3 regions of the Streptomyces sp. NPDC001832 genome follow, and region 1 is predicted to be linked to each of the others. Evidence: predicted binding sites of a transcription regulator. Region 1 holds the regulator's gene; each other region holds the start of a gene.
What was found. Region 1 encodes HrcA, which represses chaperone genes, less so after heat shock. Its sites were predicted from a motif close to TTNGCACTCNGNNNNNCNGAGTGCNAA; they were not measured.
Positions count from the first base shown of each region.

Region 2: the regulator HrcA is predicted to act here: its motif matches at 3,461-3,487, upstream of ABT115_RS20065 (FmdB family zinc ribbon protein).
Region 3: the regulator HrcA is predicted to act here: its motif matches at 2,305-2,331, upstream of groES (co-chaperone GroES).

Region 1 is NZ_JBEOYU010000048.1:10,714-15,715, reverse strand. It holds gene ABT115_RS26710 (16S rRNA (uracil(1498)-N(3))-methyltransferase) at 1-651, opposite strand, end outside; gene ABT115_RS26705 (nitronate monooxygenase) at 648-1,724, opposite strand; gene dnaJ (molecular chaperone DnaJ) at 1,841-2,977, opposite strand; gene hrcA (heat-inducible transcriptional repressor HrcA) at 2,978-3,994, opposite strand; gene ABT115_RS26690 (MBL fold metallo-hydrolase) at 4,180-4,932, shown strand; gene ABT115_RS26685 (DUF3097 domain-containing protein) at 4,958-5,002, shown strand, end outside.
Region 2 is NZ_JBEOYU010000025.1:49,487-54,488, reverse strand. It holds gene ABT115_RS20075 (potassium/proton antiporter) at 64-1,602, shown strand; gene ABT115_RS20070 (MFS transporter) at 1,937-3,229, shown strand; gene ABT115_RS20065 (FmdB family zinc ribbon protein) at 3,499-3,846, shown strand; gene ABT115_RS20060 (S-methyl-5'-thioadenosine phosphorylase) at 3,929-4,762, shown strand; gene ABT115_RS20055 (hypothetical protein) at 4,928-5,002, shown strand, end outside.
Region 3 is NZ_JBEOYU010000008.1:67,377-72,378, reverse strand. It holds gene ABT115_RS09315 (THUMP-like domain-containing protein) at 1-993, opposite strand, end outside; gene ABT115_RS09310 (polysaccharide deacetylase family protein) at 1,109-2,083, shown strand; gene groES (co-chaperone GroES) at 2,484-2,792, shown strand; gene groL (chaperonin GroEL) at 2,892-4,517, shown strand; gene ABT115_RS09295 (SDR family NAD(P)-dependent oxidoreductase) at 4,651-5,002, opposite strand, start outside.

The DNA of each region.
Region 1 (5,002 bases):
GGCGCCCGCCGCGGCGAAGGTCGCCAGTTCGTCCGGCGACACACCGCCCTCGGGGCCGACGACCAGCACGATCTCGCCCTGGGTGGGGAGCTGAACGGTGGCCAGCGGCTCGCTGTCGTGGCCCCGGTCCTCGTGCAGGACGGCGGCGAAGTCCGCCGCGGCCAGAAGTGCGGCGACCTGTTTGGTCGTCAGTGTGTCCGCCACCTCGGGGAAGCGCACCCGGCGCGACTGCTTGCCCGCTTCCCGGGCGGTGCTGCGCCATTTCGCGAGGGACTTGAGTCCGCGATCGCCTTTCCACTGCGTGATGCAGCGCGATGCCTGCCAGGGCACGATCGCGTCGACACCGGTCTCCGTCATCGTCTCGACGGCGACTTCGCCGCGGTCACCCTTGGGCAGGGCCTGGACGACGGTGATACGAGGTGTGGGCCACTGCTCCTCATGGGCCGTCGCCAGACCGGCGACCACGAGCCGGTCCTTGCCCTCGGTGGCCCTGACGATGCCTTCCGTCCAACGGCCGTGGCCGTCCGTCAGCACGACGTCCTCACCGGCGTGCAGCCGCTTCACCGATACGGCGTGCCGTCCCTCGGGTCCTTCCAGGACGAACTCTGGCCCGTCGGGGACCTGTTCGACGACGAAGACCGGTGCGGTCACTGCATACTCCCTGTGCTCACTGCCGCCCGTGCGGCGTCCAGTTCTTCGGCGAGCAGTCCGATCAGCCGACCGGCCGGCAGCTCGCGTGCCATCCGATGCCCCTGCCCCGCCCACAGTGCCATGCCCTGGGCGTCCCCGGCCTTTGCCGCCGCCTTGCGCAGCCCGGCCGTCAGACAGTGGACCTGCGGGTAGGCGGCGGGGGCGTACGGGCCGTGTTCGAGCATGAAGCGGTTGACCAGACCTCGGGCCGGGCGGCCGGAAAACGCCCGGGTCAGGGCGGTCCGTACGAACAGCGGGTTGGTCAGTGCCTGCTTGTGCAGCGGATTCGCCCCGGACTCGGGGCAGATGAGGAACGCCGTGCCGAGCTGCGCCGCCTCCGCGCCCGCGGCGAGCACCGCGGCGATCTGGGACCCGCGCATCAGCCCGCCCGCGGCGATGATCGGCACCTGCACGGTCTCGCGGACCTGGGCCACCAGGGAGAGCAGCCCGATCCCGGTGCCGTCGGTCTGCGGGTCGTCGCGGTGGGTGGACTGGTGGCCGCCCGCCTCGATGCCCTGGACACAGACCGCGTCGGCGCCCGCCCGCTGGGCGGCCTGGGCCTCCTCGGGTGTGGTGACCGTCACTACGGTGTACGTGCCGACGGCGGCGAACGCGTCGAGGGTGTCGCGGGCCGGGCAGCCGAAGGTGAACGAGACTGCCGGGACCGGGTCCTCCAGGAGGATGGCGAGCTTGGCCTCGTAGCCGTCGTCGCCTGCACTGGAGTCCGGGTCGCCGAGCGGGGTCTCGTACCAGGCGGCCTCACCGGCGAGCTGATGCCGGTACACCTCGACGGCGCTCGGGTCGGCGAGAGCAGGCTGCGGCATGAAGAGATTGACGCCGAAGGGCTGATCGGTCAGCCCGCGCAGCTGTTTGATCTCGTTGTACATGCCGTCCACCGTCTTGTACCCGGCGGCCAGGAAGCCCAGCCCGCCCGCTTCGGCGACGGCCGCGACGAGCTGCGGAGAGGACGCACCACCCGCCATCGGGGCCTGCACGATCGGATACCGGCAGAGATCGGTCAATACGGATGACATGACCGCATCGTGTCACGTCCTGCGTGCCTCGGCGTGCGGGGCCTGCGGTCCAATTCGTGCTCAAACTCCGGACGGGCTCGGCAGGCGCGCCCGTCCGGAGGCCGTGTGCAGGGCCGTCAGCGGCCGTTGAAGGCATCCTTCAGCCGGGAGAACAGCCCCTGCTGCCCTGGCTGGAACTGGCCGGTGGGCCGCTCCTCGCCGCGCACCTTCGCCAGGTCCCGCAGCAGTCGCTCCTGCTCCGGGTCCAGCTTCGTCGGGGTCATCACCTCGACGTGCACGATCAGATCGCCACGCCCGCCGCCCCGCAGATGCGTGATGCCGCGGCCGTGCAGCGGGACCGACTGGCCGGACTGGGTGCCGGGCCGGATGTCGACCTCCTCCAGGCCGTCGAGCGTCTCCAGCGGCACCTTGGTGCCGAGCGCGCCCGCCGTCATGGGGATGGTGACCGTGCAGTGCAGATCGTCACCGCGGCGCTGGAACACCGAGTGCGGCAGCTCATGAATCTCCACGTACAGATCGCCGGCCGGGCCGCCGCCGGGGCCGACCTCGCCCTCGCCCGCGAGCTGGATGCGGGTGCCGTTGTCGACACCGGCGGGGATCTTCACGGTGAGCGTGCGCCTCGACCGGATGCGGCCGTCACCGGCGCACTCCTGGCACGGGCTCGGCACGACCGTACCGAAGCCCTGGCACTGCGGGCAGGGCCGCGAGGTCATGACCTGGCCCAGGAAGGACCGGGTGACCTGGGAGACCTCGCCGCGGCCGCGGCACATGTCACAGGTCTGGGCGGAGGTGCCGGGTGCGGCGCCCTCGCCGCTGCAGGTCGTACAGACGACGGCCGTGTCGACCTGGATGTCCTTGGTGGTGCCGAACGCGGCCTCGGCGAGGTCGATCTCCAGCCGGATCATCGCGTCCTGGCCGCGCCGGGTGCGCGAGCGGGGTCCGCGCTGCGACGACGTACCGAAGAACGCGTCCATGATGTCGGAGAAGTTGCCGAAGCCACCCTGCCCGAATCCGCCCGCGCCGCCGCCGCCCGAGGCGGACAGCGGGTCGCCGCCGAGGTCGTAGACCTGCTTCTTCTGCGGGTCCGACAGCACCTCGTAGGCGGCGTTGATCTCCTTGAACCGCTCCTGGGTCTTCGGATCGGGGTTCACATCCGGATGCAGCTCGCGAGCGAGCCGCCGGAATGCCTTCTTGATCTCGTCCTGAGATGCGTCGCGGCGCACGCCGAGTACGGCGTAGTAGTCCGTGGCCACTTACGACTCCGCCAGGATCTGTCCGACGTAACGTGCCACTGCGCGTACCGCTCCCATCGTTCCGGGGTAGTCCATGCGGGTCGGTCCGACCACGCCGAGTTTGGCGACTGCCTCGTCGCCCGAACCGTAGCCGACCGCGACGACGGATGTGGAGTTGAGCCCCTCGTGGGCGTTCTCGTGCCCGATCCGTACGGTCATGCCTGAGTCCTTGGCCTCGCCGAGCAGCTTCAGCAGCACGACCTGTTCCTCCAGTGCCTCCAGCACCGGCCGGATCATCACAGGGAAGTCGTGCCCGAAGCGGGTGAGGTTGGAGGTGCCGCCGATCATCAGCCGCTCCTCCGTCTCCTCGACGAGGGTTTCGAGCAGGGTGGAGAGCACGGTGGACACGGTTCCCCGGTCCTCGCTCTCGAAGGATTCCGGCAGATCCTGCACCAGCTGCGGAACATCCGTGAAACGGCGTCCGACGACCCGGCTGTTGAGCCGGGCCCGCAGATCGGCGAGAGATGTCTCACCGAACGGAGCGGGGCAGTCGATCATGCGCTGCTCAACCCGGCCGGTGTCCGTGATCAGCACGAGCATCAGCCGGGCGGCTGCCAGTGACAGCAGCTCCACATGCCGAACCGTCGACCGGGTCAGCGAGGGGTACTGCACGATGGCGACCTGCCGGGTCAGCTGCGCGAGCAGCCGTACGGTGCGGCCCACGACATCGTCGAGGTCGACCGCGCCGTCGAGGAAATTATGAATGGCACGACGTTCCGGCGACGAGAGGGGCTTGACGCCCGCAAGCTTGTCGACGAAGAGCCGGTAGCCCTTGTCCGTCGGGATGCGTCCCGCACTGGTGTGGGGCTGGGCGATGAAGCCCTCGTCCTCCAGCACCGCCATGTCGTTGCGGACAGTGGCCGGGGAGACCCCCAGCTTGTGCCGCTCGGTGAGCGCCTTGGAGCCCACGGGCTCCTCCGTGCCGACATAGTCCTGGACGATGGCGCGCAGCACTTCGAGTCTGCGTTCGCTGAGCATCGCGCACACCTCCAGCTGTGTTTCCTCGGTGGTTCTCGGGCCGTTCCTGCTTCATTCCCAGGAACCCCCCTGGCACTCTGTCCTCGCGAGTGCCAGCAATCTCCCGCCCAGTGTACGGCGGTCGAGTGGGGGCCTAGCAAGGGTTACCGCGGGACTGCGCAGGTCGTTGCCGATAGCGTCGCGGTATGAACGCCTCTTGGGAAGAGTTCGGCTGGGAGCGACTCGGTCACGGAGTGGGCCGACGCCGCCTTCCCGGATGGGATGCGACAGTCGCGCTGGTGGCCGGAGCGGATGGAGTGCTGCTCTACGACACCGGATCAACACTTCGCGAAGGCGCGGAAGTACGGGCCCAGGCGCAGGCCCTGCTCGGCCGGAGGGTGACGCATATCGCACTCAGCCACCCCCATTTCGACCATGTACTGGGCACTGCCGCGTTCTGTGGCACCCAGGTGTACGGAGCGGTCGGCATGGCCGGGCTGCTGAAGCTCGGGGCGGACGATCTGCGCGCCTCCGCGGTGCGCCACGGAGTGTCCGAACACGATGCGGCCGAGGCTGTTGATGCGCTGGTGGCGCCGCACCACGAGGTGTGCGGCGAGTGCACGCTCGATCTGGGCGGCGGCCGTCAGGTGGTGCTGGTGAATGTGGGCCCCGCCCACAGCAGCCACGATCTGGCGGTGCTCGTCCCCGGCTCCCCAGCGGTGGTGCTCTGCGGCGACCTGGTCGAGGAGTCCGGCGAACCGCAGGCGGGACGGGACGCCGTCCCGTCCCGCTGGCCGGCCGCGCTGGACCGGCTGCTGGCGCTGGGCGGCGAGGACGCGGTGTACGTTCCGGGGCACGGCGCGGTGGTGGACGCGGCGTTCGTCAGGCACCAGCGCGACCAACTGGCCGTCCTCCATGACCCTGAAGGCATCGGTGGTGCCCCCTCCGGCGTGTCGTGATGTGTTGCCCTCCTATCGTCATCCAATGCGCAGCTACCAGCCGGACCTGACCCCGCCGTGGAAGAAGTCC
Region 2 (5,002 bases), on a different contig from region 1:
CCACTGACTGTCCACACGCTCAACGAACTCCTGCTCGTCTGCTCACTTGTCCTGCTCGTCGCCGTGGTGGCGGTGCGCATTTCGTCCCGCAGCGGGCTCCCCAGCCTGCTCCTGTACCTCGGCATCGGGATCGCCATAGGGCAGGACGGCATCTTCCACGTCACGTTCAACAATGCGGAACTGACCCAGGTGATCGGCTATGCCTCACTTGTCGTGATCCTCGCCGAGGGTGGCCTGGGCACGAAGTGGAAGGAGATCAAACCCGCACTGCCGGCTGCCGCGGTGCTCTCGACCGTCGGCGTCGCGGTGAGCGTCGGCGTCACCGCGGCCGGGGCGCACTACCTGGTCGGGCTGGACTGGCAGCAGTCGCTGATCCTCGGCGCGGTCGTCTCGTCGACGGATGCCGCCGCGGTCTTCTCCGTGCTGCGCAAGGTGCCGCTGCCCGCCCGGGTCACCGGAGTCCTGGAGGCCGAATCCGGCTTCAACGACGCGCCCGTCGTGATCCTGGTGGTGGCCTTCTCGACCAAGGGGCCGATGGAGAGCTGGTACGCACTGGTCGGCGAGATAGCCCTGGAGCTCGCGATCGGTGCTGCCGTCGGTCTCGCCGTCGGCTGGCTCGGCGCGTTCGGGCTGCGACATGTGGCACTGCCCGCGTCCGGGCTGTATCCGATCGCCGTGATGGCGATCGCGGTGTCCGCGTACGCGGTCGGTGCCCTGGCCCACGGCAGTGGCTTCCTCGCCGTCTATCTGGCCGCGATGATCCTCGGCAACGCCAAACTGCCGCACTGGCCCGCCACCCGCGGCTTCGCCGACGGACTCGGCTGGCTGGCCCAGATCGGCATGTTCGTGCTGCTCGGGCTCCTGGTCACCCCGCACGATCTGTACGACGACTTCTGGCCCGCGGTCATCGTCGGACTGGTACTGACCGTGGTGGCACGTCCGCTGGAGGTCTTCATCTCGCTGGCGCCGTTCAAGCTGCCCTGGCAGGAGAAGGTGTTCATGTCCTGGGCGGGGCTGCGCGGCGCCGTACCCATCATCCTGGCGACCATTCCGATGGTGTCCGGAATCGAGGGCTCCACCCGGGTCTTCAACATCGTCTTCGTGCTCGTCGTCGTGTACACCCTCATCCAGGGACCGACCTTGCCCTGGATGGCGAAGGCCCTGAAGATCGCCCACGATCCGGCCGAGGCCGCCGACCTGGGCATCGAGTCAGCGCCGCTGGAGCGGCTGCGCGGCCATCTGCTGTCGGTGGCGATCCCTGGGAAGTCGAAGATGCACGGCGTGGAGGTCGGGGAACTGCGGCTGCCCGCCGGGGCCGCGGTCACCCTGGTCGTACGGGACGAGAAGAGCTTCGTACCGGCGCCGTCGACCGCGCTGCGGCGCGGCGACGAACTGCTGGTGGTCACCACCGACCAGGTGCGCGACGCGACGGAGGAGCGGCTGCACGCGGTCGGCGAGGGCGGCAAGCTCGCGGGCTGGCTGGGGACGAGTGGCAGCGGTGGCGAGAGCCTCGCCGGGCCTCATGTGGCACATGAGGTGGCGCACGCGCTGAAGGCCGCGAAGAAGATGGGGAAGGCCGACGGGCGGAAAGGGCGCCGCTGAAGGCTGTCTAAGGGCGGACGCCCTTGCACACAATCAGAGGTGTGCAAGGGCGTCCGCCTGTATCATGCAGGAAACTTGATCGGCGCCTGCAGTGGGGCCGGTCAACCAGATCGACCAACCCGATCGACCAACCTGAACGACCAACTCTGCCTGATGCAGAGCTGGCGCGACCGTATGGCGGTCGTGGCGTCCTCCGCCTCTGCTGAGCGCCCGGCATCTACCGCAGTTCCGCGCGAAGAGGACAGCTCTCGGCAGCACCCGCACGAGCCCGCACCACCTGCGTCGGCCCGGACCTGCGGGAGCTCTGCCACCAGGCGGCAGAAAGGCATGGACCGTGGCGTCCACGGTCTCCGACCGCCCCGGTTACGGGCAGTTGCTGCGCACCCCTGGTGCGTGGACGTTTCTCCTGGCGGGCTTCGCCGCACGGCAGCCCTTCGCGATGCTGACGATCGGCATCGTGCTACTGGTTCAGCACACCACCGGCTCGTACGGCAGCGCAGGCTCCGTCGCCGCCGTGACCGGTGTCTCCATGGCGCTGTTCGCACCACAGACCGGCAAACTCGCCGACCGTTTCGGCCAGCGCGCCGTGCTGCTGCCCGGTGTCCTGGTGCACGCGGCATCCGTATCTGTGCTGACGGCGCTGGCGCTGGCGGACGCGCCCCTGTGGGCCCTGTTCGCGGCGGCCGTGCCGACCGGTGCGTCCGTTCCGCAGATCGGGCCGATGGTACGGGCCCGCTGGGCAGCCGTACTGGGCGCTGCACCGGGCCGCAATGCCTCGCCGCTGATGTCCACCGCGGCGGCCTTCGAATCGGTGACGGACGAGTTCACCTTCGTCATAGGCCCGGTGCTCGCCACCGCACTGTGCACGGGAGTGCACCCGGCGGCCGGTCTGATCACGGAGGCTGGGCTGACCCTGGTCGGCGGACTGCTCTTCGCCGCTCAGCGCCGCACCCAGCCCGCGGTGCGCAGCACCGCGTCCGGCACCTCCCAGCGGCATGCGTCCGCCCTGTCCGTACCGGGTGTACGGGTGCTCGCGGTGGCCTTCCTGGGAATAGGCGCGGTCTTCGGCGGCATGCAGGTCTCACTGACCGCCTTCACCGAGGAGATCGGCCGGCCCGGGGCAAACGGTCTGCTGTACGGGGTCTTCGCAGCCGGCAACATGCTGGCCGGGATCGCCTGCGGCGCCATCGCCTGGAAGAGCGGCCCCCGGCGGCGTCTGATCGTCGGGTACGCGGCGCTGACCCTGACCGCGTCCGGGCTGTGGGCAGTGCACTCCGTGCCCCTGCTGGCCGGCCTCGGACTGCTGGTCGGGCTCTCCATCGCCCCGGCCCTGATCAGCGGCTACACACTGGTCGAGGCGCTGGTGCCGGGGTCTGCCCGGACCGAGGCGTTCACCTGGCTGACCGGCTCGGTCGCCCTCGGCCAGGCAGCCGCGGTGACGGTCGCCGGGCGGCTCGCCGACGCCCACGGCGCGAGCACCGGTTTCGTGGTACCGCTGGTGGGGACCGCGCTGGCGCTGGTCACCCTGGTGGCACTGCGTTCGAGACTGACACCGGCCCGCGCGACCATCACGGCCGCACGCGGCGCGGTCCACCGCGACCTCGATCCTGTCGCGGCCACAGAGTGATGATTCATACGCTCGCATCAGTCAGCGTCGAAGCGTCGAAGCGTCAGCGGAATACGTCAGTGTGACTTCTCCGCCACATGATGTGGCAGCTTTTCGCCTCGGAGGCCACCCGACAGCCTCTCAGGCCAGCGGCCCCCAATGATGACGGCCAAGCCCTGACCGCTGCCCTCTCTGGGCAGGTGACAGACATAACTGCAAACAGCGGCCCGCAGCAGCTACCATGGACGACTGTTAGCACTCATCGAGTGAGAGTGCCAGGAGGAAGACAAGTGCCGACCTATCAGTACCAGTGCACCGAATGTGGCGAGGGCCTTGAGGCGGTGCAGAAGTTCACCGATGACGCCCTGACCGTGTGCCCGAGCTGCGAAGGACGCCTGAAGAAGGTGTTCTCGGCGGTCGGCATTGTCTTCAAGGGCTCCGGTTTCTACCGGAACGACAGCCGTGGCTCCTCGTCGAGCAGCACGCCGGCGTCGTCCTCGGCGAAGGCGTCCGGTTCCGCTTCGTCCGATTCGTCGTCGTCGGCGGGGTCGGACACGAAGTCGTCCGCCGCCTCCTCGTCCGCCGCGTCTTCTTCGTCGACCTCGTCGACCTCGGCGAGTGGTACGTCGGCTGCCTGAGCCGAAACCGCACTTCCCCGAGGACCCCGCCGATCCGTTCGTCGGGGTCCTCGGCGTTTTCCCACGCCGTTAGTGTGATCGCATGGCAAACGCAGAGATCGGTGTCATCGGCGGCTCGGGCTTGTACTCCTTCCTGGAGGACGTCACGGAGGTGCGTGTGGACACCCCGTACGGACGGCCGAGCGACTCCCTGTTCCTCGGCGAAGTCGGCGGTCGCCGAGTCGCCTTCCTGCCCCGCCACGGACGCGGCCACCATCTGCCGCCGCACCGCATCAACTACCGGGCCAACCTGTGGGCGCTGCGCTCCGTCGGCGTACGTCAGGTGCTCGGCCCGTGCGCGGTGGGCGGCCTGCGTCCGGAGTACGGGCCGGGCACCCTGCTCGTGCCCGACCAACTGGTGGACCGCACCAAGGCCCGGCCACAGACGTACTACGACGGGGAGACCCGGGCCGATGGCGCGGAGCCGAACGTCCTGCATCTGGGCTTCGCCGATCCGTACTGCCCCGATGGGCGCAGGGCCGCGCTGGCGGCGGCTCGCGCGAAGAACTGGGAGCCGGTGGACGGCGGGACGCTGGTGGTCGTCGAGGGGCCGCGCTTCTCGACCCGGGCGGAATCGCGCTGGCATGCGGCGATGGGCTGGTCGGTGGTCGGGATGACCGGGCACCCGGAGGCGGTCCTCGCCCGTGAGCTGGGCCTCTGCTACACGACGATGACGCTGGTGACAGACCTCGACGCGGGCGCGGAGGCCGGGGAGGGGGTCTCGCACGGGGAGGTGCTGAAGGTGTTCGCGGCCAATGTGGACCGGCTGCGTGCGGTGCTCTTCGACGTGGTGGCCTCGCTGCCTGCGGAGGCGGACCGCGACTGCACCTGCTCGCATGCGCTGGACGGGCTCGAGACGGGGATCGAGCTTCCTTAGCGCCGTGGGTGGCGGTTGCGGCGTGGTGCGTGACGGTTGCGGCGTAGATGGGTGACGGGGTTATCCACAACACTGGGGCCGTCCACAGGCTTCGGCAGGAAACTCATGGACGGTGGATCGTGAGGGGTGTTCGTCCGAAACTCCTCACGGCAGGTGGTGTTGGCCATGTTCCCGTCGCTCCCGTCTGTGTCCTCTGAACGTTTCACTCCGGTTGCCGGGGAGGTATGTCCGACGGCTCCG
Region 3 (5,002 bases), on a different contig from region 1:
CTCGTCGATCAGTCGGCCGTCGCACCGCGCCACGATGTCGGCGACCAGATGGGCGCGGATGACGGCGCCGTCCGGCTCGTACAGAAAGCGGCCGACCGGGCCGACGGGCGGGGCGGGCAGCGGGGCGCCGGACCACAGGGTGGCGCGGGCCGGAAGCACGGTGGCGCGGTAGGAACCGGCCGCGAAGCCCTCGCCGAACCAGAGCACCGCCTCCTTCACATCGCCGCCGTCCGAGATCCACTCGGCCTCCGCCTGCGCCGGGATCGCCTCGTGCGGGATGCCGGGGGCGATCTTCAGCGCGGCGCGGGGGGCCTTGAGCGCGGCGCCGGTTGCCCAGGAGAGCGGCGGTGAGTACGCCTCGGGGTCGAAGATCCTGCCCCTGCCGCCGCGCCGGGCCGGGTCGACGAAGACCGCGTCGTACGGCGAGGTGTCGATCTCGGTGACATCGGCGCAGCGCACCTCGATCAGACCGTCCAGGCCGAGCGCGGCGGCGTTGGCGCGGGCCACCTCGGCGGTCAGCGGGTCGCGGTCCACCGCGAGGACACGGATGCCCGACCGTGCGAGCGCGATCGCGTCGCCGCCGATTCCGCAGCAGAGGTCGGCGACGCTCCGCACGCCGCCCGCCTCCACGAATCGCTGTGCGCGATGGGTGGCCACCGACGTGCGCGTCGCCTGCTCGACGCCGTTCGGCGTGAAGAACATCCGGTACGCGTCCTCGGCACCGAATTTCGCTACCGCCCGCTGCCGCAGCCGCGCCTGCCCCAGCGCCGCCGAGACCAGCGAGGCCGGGTGGGTGCGGCGCAGCCGGGTGGCGGTGGCGAGCTCCTGGGCGGGGTCGTACGACCGCAGCCCGTCCAGGAGCGCCGCGCCCTCGGGGGTGCGCAGGGCCATGAAAGCGGCGAGGGGGTCGCCTGCGCCGGACGGGGCGGGAGCGTCGGACCGGCCGTCGGCGGTGGACGGGCCGTTCGGGGGGAGAGCGTTCACCCGTCCCATTGTGAGCCAGCCGGGTTGACCGGCGGGCCCGGTGGCGGTGTCGGGCCGGGGCGCCGGACCACGTGCTGGCAGGATGCGACGCCATGCAGCTAGTGCGACAAAAGGAAAAATTAACATGAAAAGGAGTAGCCCGGGTGTGCCCGAACCGGGGTGCGGGCGGGGCCCCGGCAGGCATCGGCCGGCCTGCGCGGTCCTGGCCGCACTCCTGGTCGCCGCGGTCTGCTCCGGCTGCGTCTTCGGGGCCGACGGCCGGAGCGGTGACGGCGACGAGCACCGGGCCCGACCCGCCGCCGGACTCGCGGGTGGCCCCGGACAGTGGGCCGGCCAGGGCGGCGCACCCGCCGGGCCCCGTGAGAACGCGAGGTTCAGCCCGGCTGTACGGGCGGCCCTCGCCAAGAAGTGGGGGCTGGACAGTCCACCCCTGATCGCACCCCCGCCGCCTGCCGTGAAGCCGCACATCACCACCCGCGAGGGGTTCAAGGTCAACGGCGGCGACGACTCGCTGCCGCCGGTCTTCACCACCGTCCCGACCAAGGACCGGATCGTTTTCCTGACGATGGACGACGGTGCCGAGAAGGACCCCGAACTGCTGCAGATGATGGACGAGCTGGACATCCCGTACAGCGCCTTCCTCAGCGACTACCTGGTGCGCGACAGCTACGGGTACTTCCTGGAGATGCAGCGGCTGGGCGTCGGCCTCAACAACCACACGCTCAGCCATCCCCACCTGCCCCGGCTCTCGTACAGCGAGCAGCGGAGCGAGATCTGCGACCAGCAGGCCATCATCGAGAAGCAGTACGGGCAGCGCCCCACCCTCTTCCGCCCGCCGTACGGCACATACGACTCGGACACGCTCCGCATCGCGAAGGCCTGCGGCATCAAGGCCGTGCCGCTCTGGAACGCGGAGGCGTTCCCGGACCGCATGGAGTACCGCGAGGAGGACCAGGATCTGCACCCCGGCGACATCATCGTCACGCACCTCCGGGGCCGGAAGGACTGGGGCGGCAGCATGGCCGACCTGGTACGGGCGGTCATGAAGACCATCACGGACAAGGGGTACGCCGTGGCCCGGCTGGAGGACTACGTATGAGAAGGGTGCACCGGCTGCTCGCCGCGGGGCGATGCGGGAGCGGGTTCGACGGCTGGTACGGAGGTTCGAGCATGAACCCACGGTCGTACGGAACGGCGCGGTGAGTCCCTTCGTTGTCCCTGTGTTGTCCGGACCGTTGCGCTGCCTGGGCTGTGGCATGCGGCCGGCGCCCCGTCGCACCGTGCGCGGGCGGGGCCGGCATGACGCCACGACTGACTGAATTGGCACTCCGCTTGACCGAGTGCTAATCCCGGTCATAGTCTCGGTGCTGGCACTCACCACTGGAGAGTGCCAGCAGTACTGTGCGACTGGCAGGTCCGGCACCCGCGACGACGGATCCACCTGGTCGCCACACCAAGACTCTTAACCCCGTGAGATCTCCGAAGGGGGAGACCGGATCGTGTCGACCGCCAGCTCCAAGGTTGCGATCAAGCCGCTCGAGGACCGCATTGTGGTCCAGCCGCTCGACGCCGAGCAGACCACGGCCTCCGGCCTGGTCATTCCGGACACCGCCAAGGAGAAGCCCCAGGAGGGCGTCGTCCTGGCCGTGGGCCCGGGTCGCTTCGAGAACGGCGAGCGCCTTCCGCTCGACGTCAACACCGGCGACGTCGTGCTGTACAGCAAGTACGGCGGCACCGAGGTGAAGTACAACGGCGAGGAGTACCTCGTCCTCTCGGCTCGCGACGTTCTCGCGATCGTCGAGAAGTAATTCACCCACGTTTGCTTCTGTTCTGCGCCCCTGGCCCCCTGCGAATAACCAGCCGGGCGGTCCGGGGCGCAGTTCGTTTGAGAGGAATGCTCAGCTGCCATGGCGAAGATTCTGAAGTTCGACGAGGACGCCCGTCGCGCCCTTGAGCGCGGCGTCAACAAGCTTGCCGACACGGTCAAGGTGACGATCGGCCCCAAGGGCCGCAACGTCGTCATCGACAAGAAGTTCGGTGCTCCCACCATCACCAACGACGGTGTCACCATCGCGCGCGAGGTCGAGATCGACGACCCGTACGAGAACCTCGGTGCCCAGCTGGTGAAGGAGGTGGCGACCAAGACCAACGACGTGGCGGGTGACGGTACGACCACCGCCACCGTGCTGGCCCAGGCACTCGTCCGCGAGGGTCTGCGCAACGTTGCCGCGGGTGCTTCCCCGGCCGCCCTGAAGAAGGGCATCGACGCCGCGGTCAAGGCCGTGTCCGAGGAGCTCCTCGCGACCGCCCGCCCGATCGAGGACAAGACCGACATCGCCGCCGTGGCCGCGCTCTCCGCGCAGGACCCGCAGGTCGGCGAGCTCATCGCGGACGCGATGGACAAGGTCGGCAAGGACGGTGTCATCACCGTCGAGGAGTCCAACACCTTCGGTCTGGACCTCGACTTCACCGAGGGCATGGCCTTCGACAAGGGCTACCTGTCCCCGTACATGGTGACCGACCAGGAGCGTATGGAGGCCGTCCTCGACGACCCGTACATCCTGATCCACCAGGGCAAGATCGGCTCGATCCAGGAGCTGCTCCCGCTCCTGGAGAAGGTCATCCAGGCCGGTGGCTCCAAGCCGCTGCTGATCATCGCCGAGGACGTCGAGGGCGAGGCGCTGTCGACCCTCGTCGTCAACAAGATCCGTGGCACCTTCAACGCCGTCGCGGTGAAGGCCCCGGGCTTCGGTGACCGCCGCAAGGCCATGCTCGGCGACATCGCCACCCTCACCGGTGCGACCGTCATCGCCGAGGAGGTCGGCCTCAAGCTCGACCAGGCCGGTCTGGACGTGCTGGGCACCGCCCGCCGCGTCACCGTCACCAAGGACGACACGACGATCGTGGACGGCGGCGGCGAGCCCGGCGACGTCAAGGGCCGGGTCAACCAGATCAAGGCCGAGATCGAAGCCACGGACTCCGACTGGGACCGCGAGAAGCTCCAGGAGCGCCTCGCGAAGCTGGCCGGCGGCGTGTGCGTGATCCGTGTCGGTGCCGCCACCGAGGTGGAGCTCAAGGAGAAGAAGCACCGTCTGGAGGACGCCATCTCCGCGACCCGCGCCGCGGTCGAGGAGGGCATCGTCTCCGGTGGTGGCTCTTCCCTGGTCCACGCCGTCAAGGTTCTCGAGGGCAACCTCGGCAAGGCCGGCGACGAGGCCACCGGTGTCGCGGTCGTGCGCCGCGCCGCCGTCGAGCCGCTGCGCTGGATCGCCGAGAACGCGGGCCTCGAGGGTTACGTCATCACCTCGAAGGTCGCCGAGCTCGACAAGGGCCAGGGCTTCAACGCCGCGACCGGTGAGTACGGCGACCTGGTGAAGGCCGGTGTCATCGACCCGGTCAAGGTCACCCGCTCCGCGCTGGAGAACGCCGCGTCCATCGCGTCGCTGCTGCTCACGACCGAGACGCTGGTCGTCGAGAAGCCGGCCGAGGAAGAGGCCGAGGCCGGTCACGGCGGCCACGGCCACTCGCACTAGCGGCTATCTCAGCTCAGCCACTGAGGCCCGGTACCCCGTCGCGGGGTACCGGGCCTCGGGCTGTCGGATCAAGCCCGTCCGGCGTTCGAGGCCCGGGACCGGGGAATGGGTATCCGCTCCGGTAAACGCCCACTCACTGAGGCCCGTACTTGCGGCCTGTCTTGGAGGTGACCCCTCCGAGCAGGCCGCGCGGCGTCACCTTCACCAGCCCCATCAACGCCTTGTACCGCGGGTCCGGGATCGAGACCGACCTACCGCGCGCCAGGTCCGCCAGGGCCACCGCCACCAACTTGTCCGCGTCGAGCCACATCCAGCCCGGGATGTTGCCGGTCCCCATTCCGGCCCGCTCGTGGAACTCGGTCCGTACGAAGCCGGGGCACAGCGCCATCAGCCGCACCCCCGAACCGGCCAGGTCCTTCGCCGCGCCCTGGGTGAACTGCACGACCCATGCCTTGGACGCGCCGTACGTCCCGCGCGGCACGAAC